One region of the Bacillus sp. DU-106 genome, then DNA from elsewhere that is predicted to be linked to it. Evidence: riboswitches for the same ligand, from Rfam matches in the RefSeq annotation. Region 1 holds a riboswitch; the other holds the start of a gene.

Region 1 (5,896 bases):
TCATACATTGCATTAAACGAGATTTTAAAATCGTTAAGCCCATATTTTTCAACGTATTTTGCAACAGGCATGTACATATATCCATTTGTAAATGTGCCTACTCCGGTTGTATTTTCTGGTCCTAATGTTTTCAGTAATATATGTATTGCGGCATTAAAATCTTTTTGTAAAGCATTGTGTAATTCATCTGCAATTACTTCAATACGCTGTTTTAACTCTAAATTTTCAACTTTACAAGCTACAGAATCTACAAAGATGCTTTTAGAGAAACAAGGATCGTGTTTACAAATAGAATCAGCTATTTTTTCTGCTAATTCTTCATTAAATAAAAATTTTAACGGAACATATTTACCCATTTTTTCACCTCGGTGGTCAAATGAAAACAATTTTTATTTTTTAATCGACAATCCATAAACCAAAGTCTCACTCGGAGTCGTAATACTAAAACCTGTCGTCTTATAATCAAGCTTCACTGTATCACCAGTGTAGTCTTTCGTAAATGAATCCATTTGTACGATAAGCTCCGCATCTTCATATACAACATCATCTGCGTTAAATGTATCCCAAATTAAATCGACATCAACGAAAATACTACAAGAGTTTGTCATTGTTCCTCTAATGCGAATGATCTTTTTGTCTTCACGTTCTAATCTATGTATAGCTGCTTTTGCTTCATCAGTAATGCGAATGTTCATTGTATCCCAACCTTTTATTTATATTTCTTCTATTATGGCAAAAACAGGAGCAATAGGGAAGGAAAGAGGTTTGCAACAAAAAACGAGCAAACAAATTTGTTTGCTCGTTTCACTTTATTTTAGTTCACATTTATCAAGTGGAATCACTTTTGTTTTTTTCGTAAATTTATATCCTAACCATAGTACTAAGAAGAGTGGTAAACCGATGTAAGAAACGAGTACGCCATTCCAATCGATTGATTCACCCATAAATGCGCCGTAGTTTTGTCCTAAAATTACGATGATACAAAGTGTAAATGCGAAGATTGGACCAAATGGGAACCATTTTGCTCTATATGGTAAGTCTTTCAAATCTTTTCCTTGTGCAATATATGCTTTACGGAAACGGTAATGACTAATTGCAATGCCGACCCAAGCGATAAAGCCAGACATTCCTGATGCATTTAATAACCAAATGTATACAACACCGTCACCGAATAAAGAAGCAATGAAAGCGATACTACCGACAATTGATGTTACGATTAATGCGTTAACAGGTACACCGCGGCTATCTAATTTACCAAGAAACTTTGGTGCTTTTCCTTGGCGAGCTAAATCCCAAAGCATACGAGTTGATGCATACATACCAGAGTTACCAGCAGATAGTACTGCCGTTAAAATAACAGCGTTCATAACAGAAGCAGCAAAGGCAACGCCCGCTTTTTCAAAAATAAGTGTAAACGGACTTACTGTAACATCACTTGCAGCAAGACTTTCAGTTGTATAAGGAATTAATAAACCGATAACGAGAATCGCAAGGATATAGAATAAAAGAATACGCCAAAAGATTGAACGAATTGCTTTTGGGATATTACGTTCTGGATCAGATGTTTCACCAGCAGCTACTCCTAATAGTTCAGTACCTTGGAATGAGAAACCAGCTGCCATAAACACACCGATAATTGCCATGATACCGCCGTTAAATGGTGCATCTGCAACAGTGAAGTTTTTAAATCCAACCGTTTCACCGCCCATAATTCCAAAAATCATCATGAAACCAACAATTAAAAAGATAATAATCGTAACTACTTTAATAAGTGCGAACCAATATTCAGATTCACCAAACCCTTTAACAGATAAATAGTTTAAAAGGAAAATAATAGCTAAACATAATCCGCTCCAAATAAGAGAAGGGGTATCTGGGAACCAAAATTTCATAATTAATGTTACGGCTGCAAGTTCAGCAGCAATCGTAATTGCCCAGTTATACCAATAGTTCCATCCAAGTGCAAAGCCAAGTGATGGATCAACAAATTTTGTTGCATACGTACTAAAAGATCCAGTAACAGGCATGTAAGCTGCAAGTTCAGCTAAGCTTGTCATTAAAAAATAAACCATAATTCCAATTGCGGCGTATGCAATTAATGCGCCACCAGGTCCAGCTGTATGGATGACACCACCGCTGGCAAGAAATAGTCCGGTACCAATTGTACCACCGAGAGAAATCATCGTAAGGTGACGAGATTTTAATCCGCGTTTTAATTCACCTTGTCCTTGTGTAGTTTGCGTTTTAGAGGTAGATTGATTTGTTGCGCTATTCATGTTCAACACTCCTTTTCTTGTAGGTTAGGAAGGAGCGGGGGAGAAAAATACAAAAAACCGCCAAAGGAATTTGGCGGAACGTTTCACAAATAACCACCCCATCATACCCTTCCGTTAAGATAGCACCCCACGTTTACACGGTAATTTTGTAAACGTGACAGTTCTGTTCCTTTCGGAGACAGCCCCAGCTCATATTTCCAGAGAAGAAATATAAACTTCGGCAACTTTTCCTTTCAAACGGAGTCAGCTGACATTCTCTGTGTCTCGTCCGTTTTACTATTAAAAGTCGCAACCTCTACCTCATCGGATTGATGAGGATTTATATATTGCTAAGATTTTTAATATATGGCAATTGTAATGACTTTCTGAATATATTGCAAGATATTTTGTTAGGAAAAGTCAAAAAATATCGGTTATTGTATAGGAAACGCTTGCAAAACTCCACCCGAACCTACTATTATGTAGCAATAAGCAAAGAAAAAATTGTTATACAAATGTTTCGCAAAAAATATTGAAAAACCCTCTAAATTAAAAGAAAATTCAGAAAAATATAATTCGACATAACTATCAAAAGAGGATTATTCCTTAAATTCGTTTCAAAGAATAAGTATAAATTTAACAAATAGAATGAATATTCTTTTTATTTTTAGTAAAATTGAGGTATTGTTTAATTGAAAAGGGGAAATCAAAATGAAATTAGAAACAGAAAGGCTCTATATAGTGCCGTGTACAGAAGAGAGGATTCAAGTCGCTAACGAGCAAGGATACAATAGCGGCCCGCATATTGTAGGGCATGTAAAGAATGTAAAAAAAGATGCAACTTTATTACCATGGGGGGCGTGGTATGTTCTTCGAAAAGAAGATGATAGCGTTTTAGGTGATATTGGGTTTAAAGGGAAACCAAACGAGAATCAAACAGTAGAAATTGGCTATGGATTCATTGAGAAATATTGGAATCAGGGCTATGCAACAGAAGCTGTAAAAGAACTAATCGATTGGGCTTTCAAAACAGGTGAGGTAGAAACAATAATTGCAGAGACACTTCTAGATAATTATAGTTCGATGCGTGTTTTAGAAAAGTTACATATGAAGAGAGTAAATGCTACAGAAATGATGATTAATTGGAAAATAGAAAAATAAAAAATACCGCTCTAAATTGAGCGGTATTTTTTATAGTTATGGTAGCATTTGCTTCTGATCATTCGGATACTCAGCCGTTGACGTATTAGGACGATTGGAATGATTACGAACAGCAATGAAAATAGAAATAATAACGACAAGACCAACTGCAACGTAAGAAAGTGAAATAATAGTTGGATCCACTTTAAATGTAGTAAGCAGTGTACGAATGTTTGTAAAGATAATAAGACCACCAACTAATACGCCAAGTAAATGAGAAGGAACGATGCGAACTAGCCATGCCGCGATTGGTGCCGCTACGATACCACCGAGCATGAGAGAAAATACCCAAACCCAGCTTACTTGTTCCCAGCCAAGTGAGATGAAGAAGCCGATTGTTGCAGCGAGTGAAACAGGAAATTCACTCGTATCTACAGATCCAATAACTTTTCTAGCTTCATTTCCTCTTGCTAGAAGAACAGGTGTCGTAATCGGCCCCCAACCACCGCCACCAGTTGAATCAACGAATCCAGCGAATAAACCAAGCGGCACAAGTTGTTTTGCAGACATACGCTTATTTGAAGTGACAATTTGTTTTTGAATGATGAATCGTAATAAAATATAAACCCCTAAAGTAAATAAAAATACGGAAATGTACGGTTTAATTACATCACCAGGTAAATTGCTTAAAAAACATGCCCCAACAAATGCGCCGATTGCCCCAGGTAATGTAAGCCTGGAAACTGTATATTTATCAACGTTTCCAAATTTGATATGAGATGCGCCAGAAGCTGCAGTTGTAACGACTTCAGCTAAATGAACCGATGCGGAAGCTACAGCCGGTGCAATACCAAACATTAATAATAGTGAAGTAGACGTTACCCCATACGCCATTCCGAGTGCTCCATCGATCAGTTGAGCGAAAAATCCAATAATAGCAAAGACAATTAATTTCTGCATAAATAATCCCCCTGTAATAATAAATGAAAAAGACACTTTTCCCGTATGAGAAAAGTGCCTTTGGTTTTTCCAATCAGCAATAATTAAATTTGTTTCATTATAATACATATTAATCGTATAAATCAACTAGGTTTTAAAGTTTTTGAATTGAATGAAAGAAAAATAAAATATACAATAAAAGGATGGAGAGAAAGGGGAGAAAGAATATGTTAGCATTTGATCATCTCGTTCACGCAGTGCAATGTACACCGGAGGAAGCGGCAAAACAAATGCAGGAGCTTGGATTTCATACTGTATTAGGCGGAGAGCATACTACTTGGGGTACTTGGAATAGTTTAAGTTATTTTGACTTATCATACATAGAATTTTTAGCAGTTCAGCATGAAGAAAAAGCGAAAGAAGCAGAAAATCCATTAGTACAAGAAACAGTGGTGAAACTACAAAATGGAGAAGGAATGCTACAAATCGCGATCCGAACAGATGCAATTGAGGAGCTAGCAGTTAACTTTAATAAGTACGGCTTACATACGATAGGGCCATTTGAAGGGAAACGCATGAGAAAAGATGGCCGGCTTTTAGAATGGAAAATGTTATTTGTTAAGCAAGAAGAGAACGGACCGAAATTACCTTTCTTTATACAGTGGAATGAAACGGACGAAGAAAGAAGAAACGATTTACGTAACAGTGGGATGATCACTGAACATAAAAACAAAGTGCAACAAATTGAAACGATTCATTACGCAGTAAAAAACGTTCGAGAAACAGTACGGAAATGGAAAAAAGTAATGGGACTATCTACAAGCTCAGTTGTGAAAAATGAAAAATGGAATGCTGAGAGTCAAAGTGTAGTGTTTGGAAATATTCATGTGCAGTTTTGTGAACCGATTGGAGAAGGGCTAGTACTAGAACATTTGAATAAGAATGGCGAATATCCATTTGCAGTAGAGTTTAAAGGTGGAAATAAACGAGAGCATGAAGTGCTAGGTAGTTTGTACATATATTAATAGAGGTGAACGTTGTGGAAGAAATGCTTAGGGAGATAGAGAGAATACTAGAATGGCCTCGTATGTTAAAAGCGACTGTTATTTCAAAAGGCTTTTCATTCGATGAGAAATATAAAATTGAATTAGAGAGTGGGGCCTCGTATTTTATTAAAGTATGCGATTCATCATATTTTGAACGGAAGCAGGAAGAATATGAATATATGCAGCAGCTAGATTCTTTACATATTCCTATGCCAAAATTAATTCATTTTATTAGTCTTACTAAATTCAATAAATGTGTACAAGTTTTTGAATGGATTGATGGATTAGATGGTGAAGATATATTAAGAACGTTGTCTACAGAAGAGCAGTATAGGGCTGGAAAAAAGGCTGGAGAAGTACTAAAAAAGATTCATTTAGTTGAAAAAGAAGATAAAAGTAATTCATGGGAAATGTCTATATGGAGTAAATATGAGAGATACTTAGAAGCGTTGAAAGAATATGAAGTAGACTTTTTTCGTTTAAATACAGTGATAGATTTTGTAGGAAATCATAAAG
Region 2 (5,896 bases), 1.2 Mb from region 1:
TATGACAGTAGCTAACCAGCCTACAACTACGTATCCTAATGGCAATAAAGCAAAAGAACCCAACATATCAAGGCTTGCCACTCTTCCGAATGCTTCTTCTGGTACAAGCTCCTGTAAACTCGTTTCCCAAATGAGTCCAAATATCATCATGCCAAATCCTTCAATTGCCATTAAGAATATTAAAGCGGGTGCCCAAGAAATGAATGGCATAATTAATAAAGCAATGCCACTCATTAAAACACCTCCATAAGCCAGTAATCCTCTCTTATGCCACAGCTCTTTCCCACCAAATATTAATGCGGCAATTACAGCCCCACCACCAGAAAAGGCCATGCCAAGTCCATACAAGTAAGCTTCAAAATGATGATGAACATTAAATAACCATGGAATTAATACGACGATAATACCGGCATAACAAATATTTATAAAAGAAAAAACTAAAATTGTAATCCACAGCCACGGATGACTTTTTAAAACTAAAACACCTTCCATAAACTCTTGTTTGTAATTAAGCTTACTCTTTTCAATGGGTTTTACTTTTTTAAACTTAATTTCTTTTAAAAATAATAAACATAAAAATGATAATAAGTACGTTGCTGCATCTAGTCCGAAACCTATCCCTGCAGATGCAACCGATACGATTAACCCACCAAGTGCTGGCCCAATTAATCGTATACCTTGATTACTCATTTGAGTGAGTGCGTTAGCTGCATTACGAATTTCAGGGACGAATACTTTCGCCCTTACAGCAGAATATGCTGGTTGGAATATCCCTTCCATAAGTCCGTATATGGCAACGAGAATATATAAAATCGTAATTGTTAATAAATCCATAAATATAAGCGATGCAAGTAATAGCATTAATATACAGCGGATTATATCCGTAAATAACATTAACCTAACCCGATCAATTCGGTCTACAATTAAACCCGCAAACGGTAAAGCAAGAATATTAGGTAGCATGTACATTGCCATCGTCATCCCCATTACAACTGTTGAACCAGTTAATGAATACACAACAACTGGAAGTATGACCATAGTTATCGAACTACCTAAGGCCGAGAGTAATTGTCCAATCCATAAAAACTTAAAGTGCGTTGATACTTTAACTGGTAATAATAATTTTCCAATATAACCTAAACTTTTCTCCTTTTGTATTTCTCCTTGCATGTCTCTCCCCTCTTTTCGAATGACTATAGAATTTATAATATATAACTGAAAATTTATAACATTCCATTTCTAATTATATAAGAAACAATTATGTTATGGTAAAATTATCAAAAAAATATAAAGGAGAATACATCATTATGCCTCCAAATTCACATAACATCGAACATCAGATCTATACAATGTGTATGATCCAACGTAACAATGAAATTTTACTCATAAAACGCCCCAGCCATCGAGGTTTCCCTGGCTACATCGCTCCTGGCGGCAAAGTAGATTTCCCCGAAAGTATCGTTCAAGCCGCTATAAGAGAAGTAAAAGAAGAAACTGGATTACTTGTTTCCAATTTAACTTTTAAAGGATTAGATGAATATGTCAATCCGAAAGATAATGTTCGATATATGGTATTTAACTATTGGACAGACTCATTTGAAGGTGAACTTCTTTTGAATCCTCCTGAGGGTGAATTATTATGGATACCAATCAATACAGCACTAAAGCTACCTGTGCAAACTTGGTTTAAAGAAAGATTCCCATTATTTTTTGAAACAGGCACTTTTGAAATTCAACGTGTTTGGGATAATGAGCTAAATAAACAAATTTCTATGACAATTACCCATACATAAAAAAGCTTGGAAACCCATCCAAGCCTTTCTTACTTCTGTGCAATTTTTTCAATCTTATAATGAATATGTAAAAATTCAAGTCCAAATAGCCACATGCTATGATGAGCTGTTAACATTTTATCCTTACCCTCTGTAATGATGAAAGTCTCTGCTAACGGTAAACGGATTGTTAAGAACCGAGTATGTAAATAAATCCCCTCATCTCCCTGGCCATTTTCTCTTAACTTACTAGTAATGATTAAATCATGATTATCATTATATAGTTTCAAAATACCAGTCATATTCGAATAAGGTAAAGGTAAGGCGATATTCATATATGTCTCATTCTTATTTGTATGCTTTGAATAAAGAGCTACAAAAATAGATTCACCTGCTTCATTTTTCCTTATCCAAGCCCTTACATTCTCTCTTCCATCTTTCTCATCTATTACACTAATGATAGAGCCATGCATCGTTTCCCAATTGCCGCCCATCCCTAAATGTATTTGTCCTACATGCTTGCTCATTTTCTCATAACAAAATGCAAATAGGCGGAACCAACGAGCCCATTTAATATTTGATTGCAACTCATACTCTGTTGTATTTTCATAAAAACGAATAATACTTAAAGGTACCTTCGTCACGTCAAATGACTCACTATGAAAATCAGTTATTTGATCAACTAAACCGTTGTATTCCTTACTGCCTACTAAATTGCCGCTATATAAAAAAGCCTCACCAATTGCCACACTTCCTCTTAATTTACTCATTGGTTTCCCATAGTATTTATAATTCGGAACACTCTTTTCGATCATCCAGCCGACAAATGCCGGTAACGCTACTCCAATTCCGTTGACAACACCGTGAATCCAAACCATTTGAGCAATTGTAATCGTCATTACATGCTTCAAATTTCCGTATGAATATATAAGTGAGAACATAATTGTAACCATGAGTGTACTAGACGAAACGATTAAAAGAATCTTTGCACTGATAGCATTAAATTTTGCTCTCCAAACGTAAAATCCATATCCATAAATGGCACATAAATATAGGAGCACTGCAAAAAATTCAAATATTCTCGAGTATGTAATTCCTATTGCAACTGTCATAGGTGAAATCATGATGATAAACATAATAGCATCATATACTTTACTTCTCTTTTCTCTTTTTCTCCCTATTAAACCAGCTGATAATGGCAATAGAAACGCCGAATAATGAAAATGCGCTGCTGTGAGTAAAACAATGTCAGAGCTAAAATGCATAATTGAAAGTTTTGCTACTGAAGCAAAAAACCAAAAACCACCTAAAAACAAATAAATAAACGCACTATCTATGGCGATTTCTTCTAACGGCTTCCATCCTCTTTCTAGCAATCTACTTACACCAAATAACGCAACAATTCCTGTATATACAAACCAAACTAGCGCAAATACATTGTAATTTGTGACGAAAGCTAGCATTGCACAAATTGCTGCGATTGGATATAAAAACGATACGAATTTATAAAATAATAAATACGATCCATCTCTTTTTCTTTTATCAATAATACAAAGTGACATTGGTATAAATAATAAAACAGACAATAATATAATTGCTTCAACAGGATTTATATTCGACCACTCATATATTAGAAAAACAACATAACAAGCAAGCCCAAATATTATATTTTTCATATCGTTTATTTCCTTTCCACAAATGTTCCCTTATATGAAAAAAGCGAGCCAATTAACGGGTTTCGTACTTGTACATGAATTCGAAAACACTGTAGTGTTGCATCATAACTTTCAACAATTTTTGCTTCACCATACAAAAATTTTGGTAACGGCATTTTTCTTCCAAACATATAAAACCATTGTTTCTTTGAAGAAATATGCATTGCCCCTAACTCATCGATATGAAAATGCAGTGTAGAAACGAGTAAATGTGGTTCGCCAAAATAATCTACAATTTCATTTTCGTTTCCATCCAATTGCATAACTGCGTTAAAATATCTTTTCTTATTTCACCTATTGATTCCCCTTCTCCAGCTATTTCAAACCCAAATCCAATCTTTGTTTTATACAAAAACTTCTGTGGTTCTCCTTCTTTTTTCTCTAAATACGAAATTTCAGTAAAGCGAGCATCCCACTCTGTATGTATATCTGGTTCTTGCGTATATCCCCATAATTTTCCCATCGTCGTGTTCATTTTTGTCGCAACATAAATAGGCTGTTTCCTTTTCATTCTCCCACCTCCTATGCACTATAAGTTTAATGTACATGCAATGAATTTATTTTGCTACATTTTTCACAAACTTCCTCAGAAAAAAGAAAGAATTTTTAAAATATATATAAAACACTTGATTCCCCGGAAAATTTAAATTATTATAAAACAAATGTTACCAACAACTTCATAAATCAAACACTCTCGCCTAAAACGTGAGATAGAGGTTGCGATACTTATGAGTATTCTAATGGAGACACAGAGATGTCTATGAACTTAGATGAAAGGAAGTATTGCCGAAATTGATAAGTTTCTCTGCATTTATCAATTGGGGCTGTTTTCGAATAGAAACAGAACTGTCATATGTACAGACGTGTACGTATGAAGAGCTATCTACAAAAAAGAGATATCATTTTTTATGATATTCCTTTTTTGGCGGTTTTTTTATTAGCTCCGTTTTCTGTTTCCCTTTTCCTGTAACAGCACCATCCTCACTTATTTGAGATGGTGTTTTTTGTTTGTCTTTCTGGTAACTACAGGAGTATTGGGATTTATATATTTCCTAATCTATTCTTAAAAATAGACGAAAGAAGGAATCTGTAATGGAAACAATTGTTCAAAAATTCGGTGGCACTTCTGTCGGAAGCGTCGAACGCATTCAACATGTAGCAAATTTAATTATTGAAGAATATGAACGAGGTCATAGCATTGTCTCTGTCGTTTCAGCAATGGGAAAAAGCACAGATGAACTTGTCGCACTCGCTAACGCTATCACAGAAAATCCAAGTAAACGTGAAATGGATATGCTTCTATCTACAGGAGAACAAGTAACTATTTCATTATTAACGATGGCACTGCAAGCAAAAGGCTATCATGCAATTTCATTAACAGGGTGGCAAGCTGGTATTACGACAGAATCTGTACATAGTAGTGCACGGATTACTGACATTCATACAGATCGTATTCAATCTTATCTTGCTGAAGGTACGATTGTTATTGTAGCTGGTTTCCAAGGAGTCAGTGAAGATTTTGAAATTACAACGCTTGGACGAGGCGGTTCTGATACAACTGCTGTCGCATTAGCTGCTGCACTAAACGCAAAAAAATGTGATATTTACACAGATGTCACCGGCGTATATACGACGGATCCACGAGTTGTAAAAGATGCTTATAAATTAGATGAAATTTCTTATGACGAAATGTTAGAACTTGCAAACCTCGGTGCTGGTGTATTACACCCGCGTGCTGTTGAGTTTGCTAAAAATCATAATGTCATTTTAGAAGTTCGCTCAAGTATGGAACAAGAAAACGGAACAATTGTAAAAGGAGAATGTAACATGGAACAACAATCAATCGTTAAAGGTATTGCATTTAAAGATAATATTACACGCATCACAGTGAAAGGATTAGAACAAGGTTCACTTTCAACTGTTTTCTCTACATTAGCAGCGGCACATATTAATGTAGATATCATCATTCAAAGTATTACAAATGAAGGAACTGTTCATCTCTCCTTCTCCATCCATTCTAATGATTTAAGAGAAACATTAGAAGTATTGGAACAAAATCAAGAGGCACTTCACTATGAAGCAGTAGAATATGAAAATCATTTAGCAAAAGTATCAATCGTAGGATCTGGCATGGTATCTAACCCAGGTGTCGCTGCAAATATGTTCACTACTTTAAAAGAAGAAGATATTCATATTAAAATGGTAAGTACATCAGAAATTAAAGTGTCTGTCGTTATTGACCGCCTTCATTTAGTAACAGGCGTTGAGGCGCTGCATCAATCATTTATGGCGAAAATTGAGCCTTTCGTGCAAATGAGCTAATTTGATATGTTTAGTAACGCTTATAAAAAAAACATATTAATCTACTTCCTTCCTATTAATTAAAAAGCTATTCGTTAACAAGATGCT

Evidence for each region. A riboswitch is a leader RNA that binds a small molecule or an ion and turns the genes downstream of it on or off. The one in region 1 is predicted to bind lysine.
Region 2: another riboswitch for lysine. It lies ahead of C3Y97_RS08745 (aspartate kinase); the one in region 1 lies ahead of C3Y97_RS14915 (amino acid permease).

What each region holds. Positions count from the first base shown of each region.
Region 1 is NZ_CP026607.1:2,906,690-2,912,585, reverse strand. Features, by position in the region: gene C3Y97_RS14925 (DNA alkylation repair protein) at 1-356, opposite strand, end outside; gene C3Y97_RS14920 (iron-sulfur cluster biosynthesis family protein) at 390-695, opposite strand; gene C3Y97_RS14915 (amino acid permease) at 810-2,276, opposite strand; lysine riboswitch at 2,389-2,582, opposite strand; gene C3Y97_RS14910 (GNAT family N-acetyltransferase) at 2,967-3,416, shown strand; gene C3Y97_RS14905 (sulfite exporter TauE/SafE family protein) at 3,453-4,463, opposite strand; gene C3Y97_RS14900 (VOC family protein) at 4,562-5,359, shown strand; gene C3Y97_RS14895 (aminoglycoside phosphotransferase family protein) at 5,374-5,896, shown strand, end outside.
Region 2 is NZ_CP026607.1:1,679,558-1,685,453, reverse strand. Features, by position in the region: gene C3Y97_RS08775 (MFS transporter) at 1-1,170, opposite strand, end outside; gene C3Y97_RS08770 (8-oxo-dGTP diphosphatase) at 1,308-1,793, shown strand; gene C3Y97_RS08765 (YndJ family protein) at 1,823-3,448, opposite strand; partial or broken gene C3Y97_RS08760 (DUF4166 domain-containing protein) at 3,454-3,777, opposite strand; partial or broken gene C3Y97_RS08755 (hypothetical protein) at 3,720-3,998, opposite strand; lysine riboswitch at 4,191-4,377, shown strand; gene C3Y97_RS08745 (aspartate kinase) at 4,580-5,809, shown strand.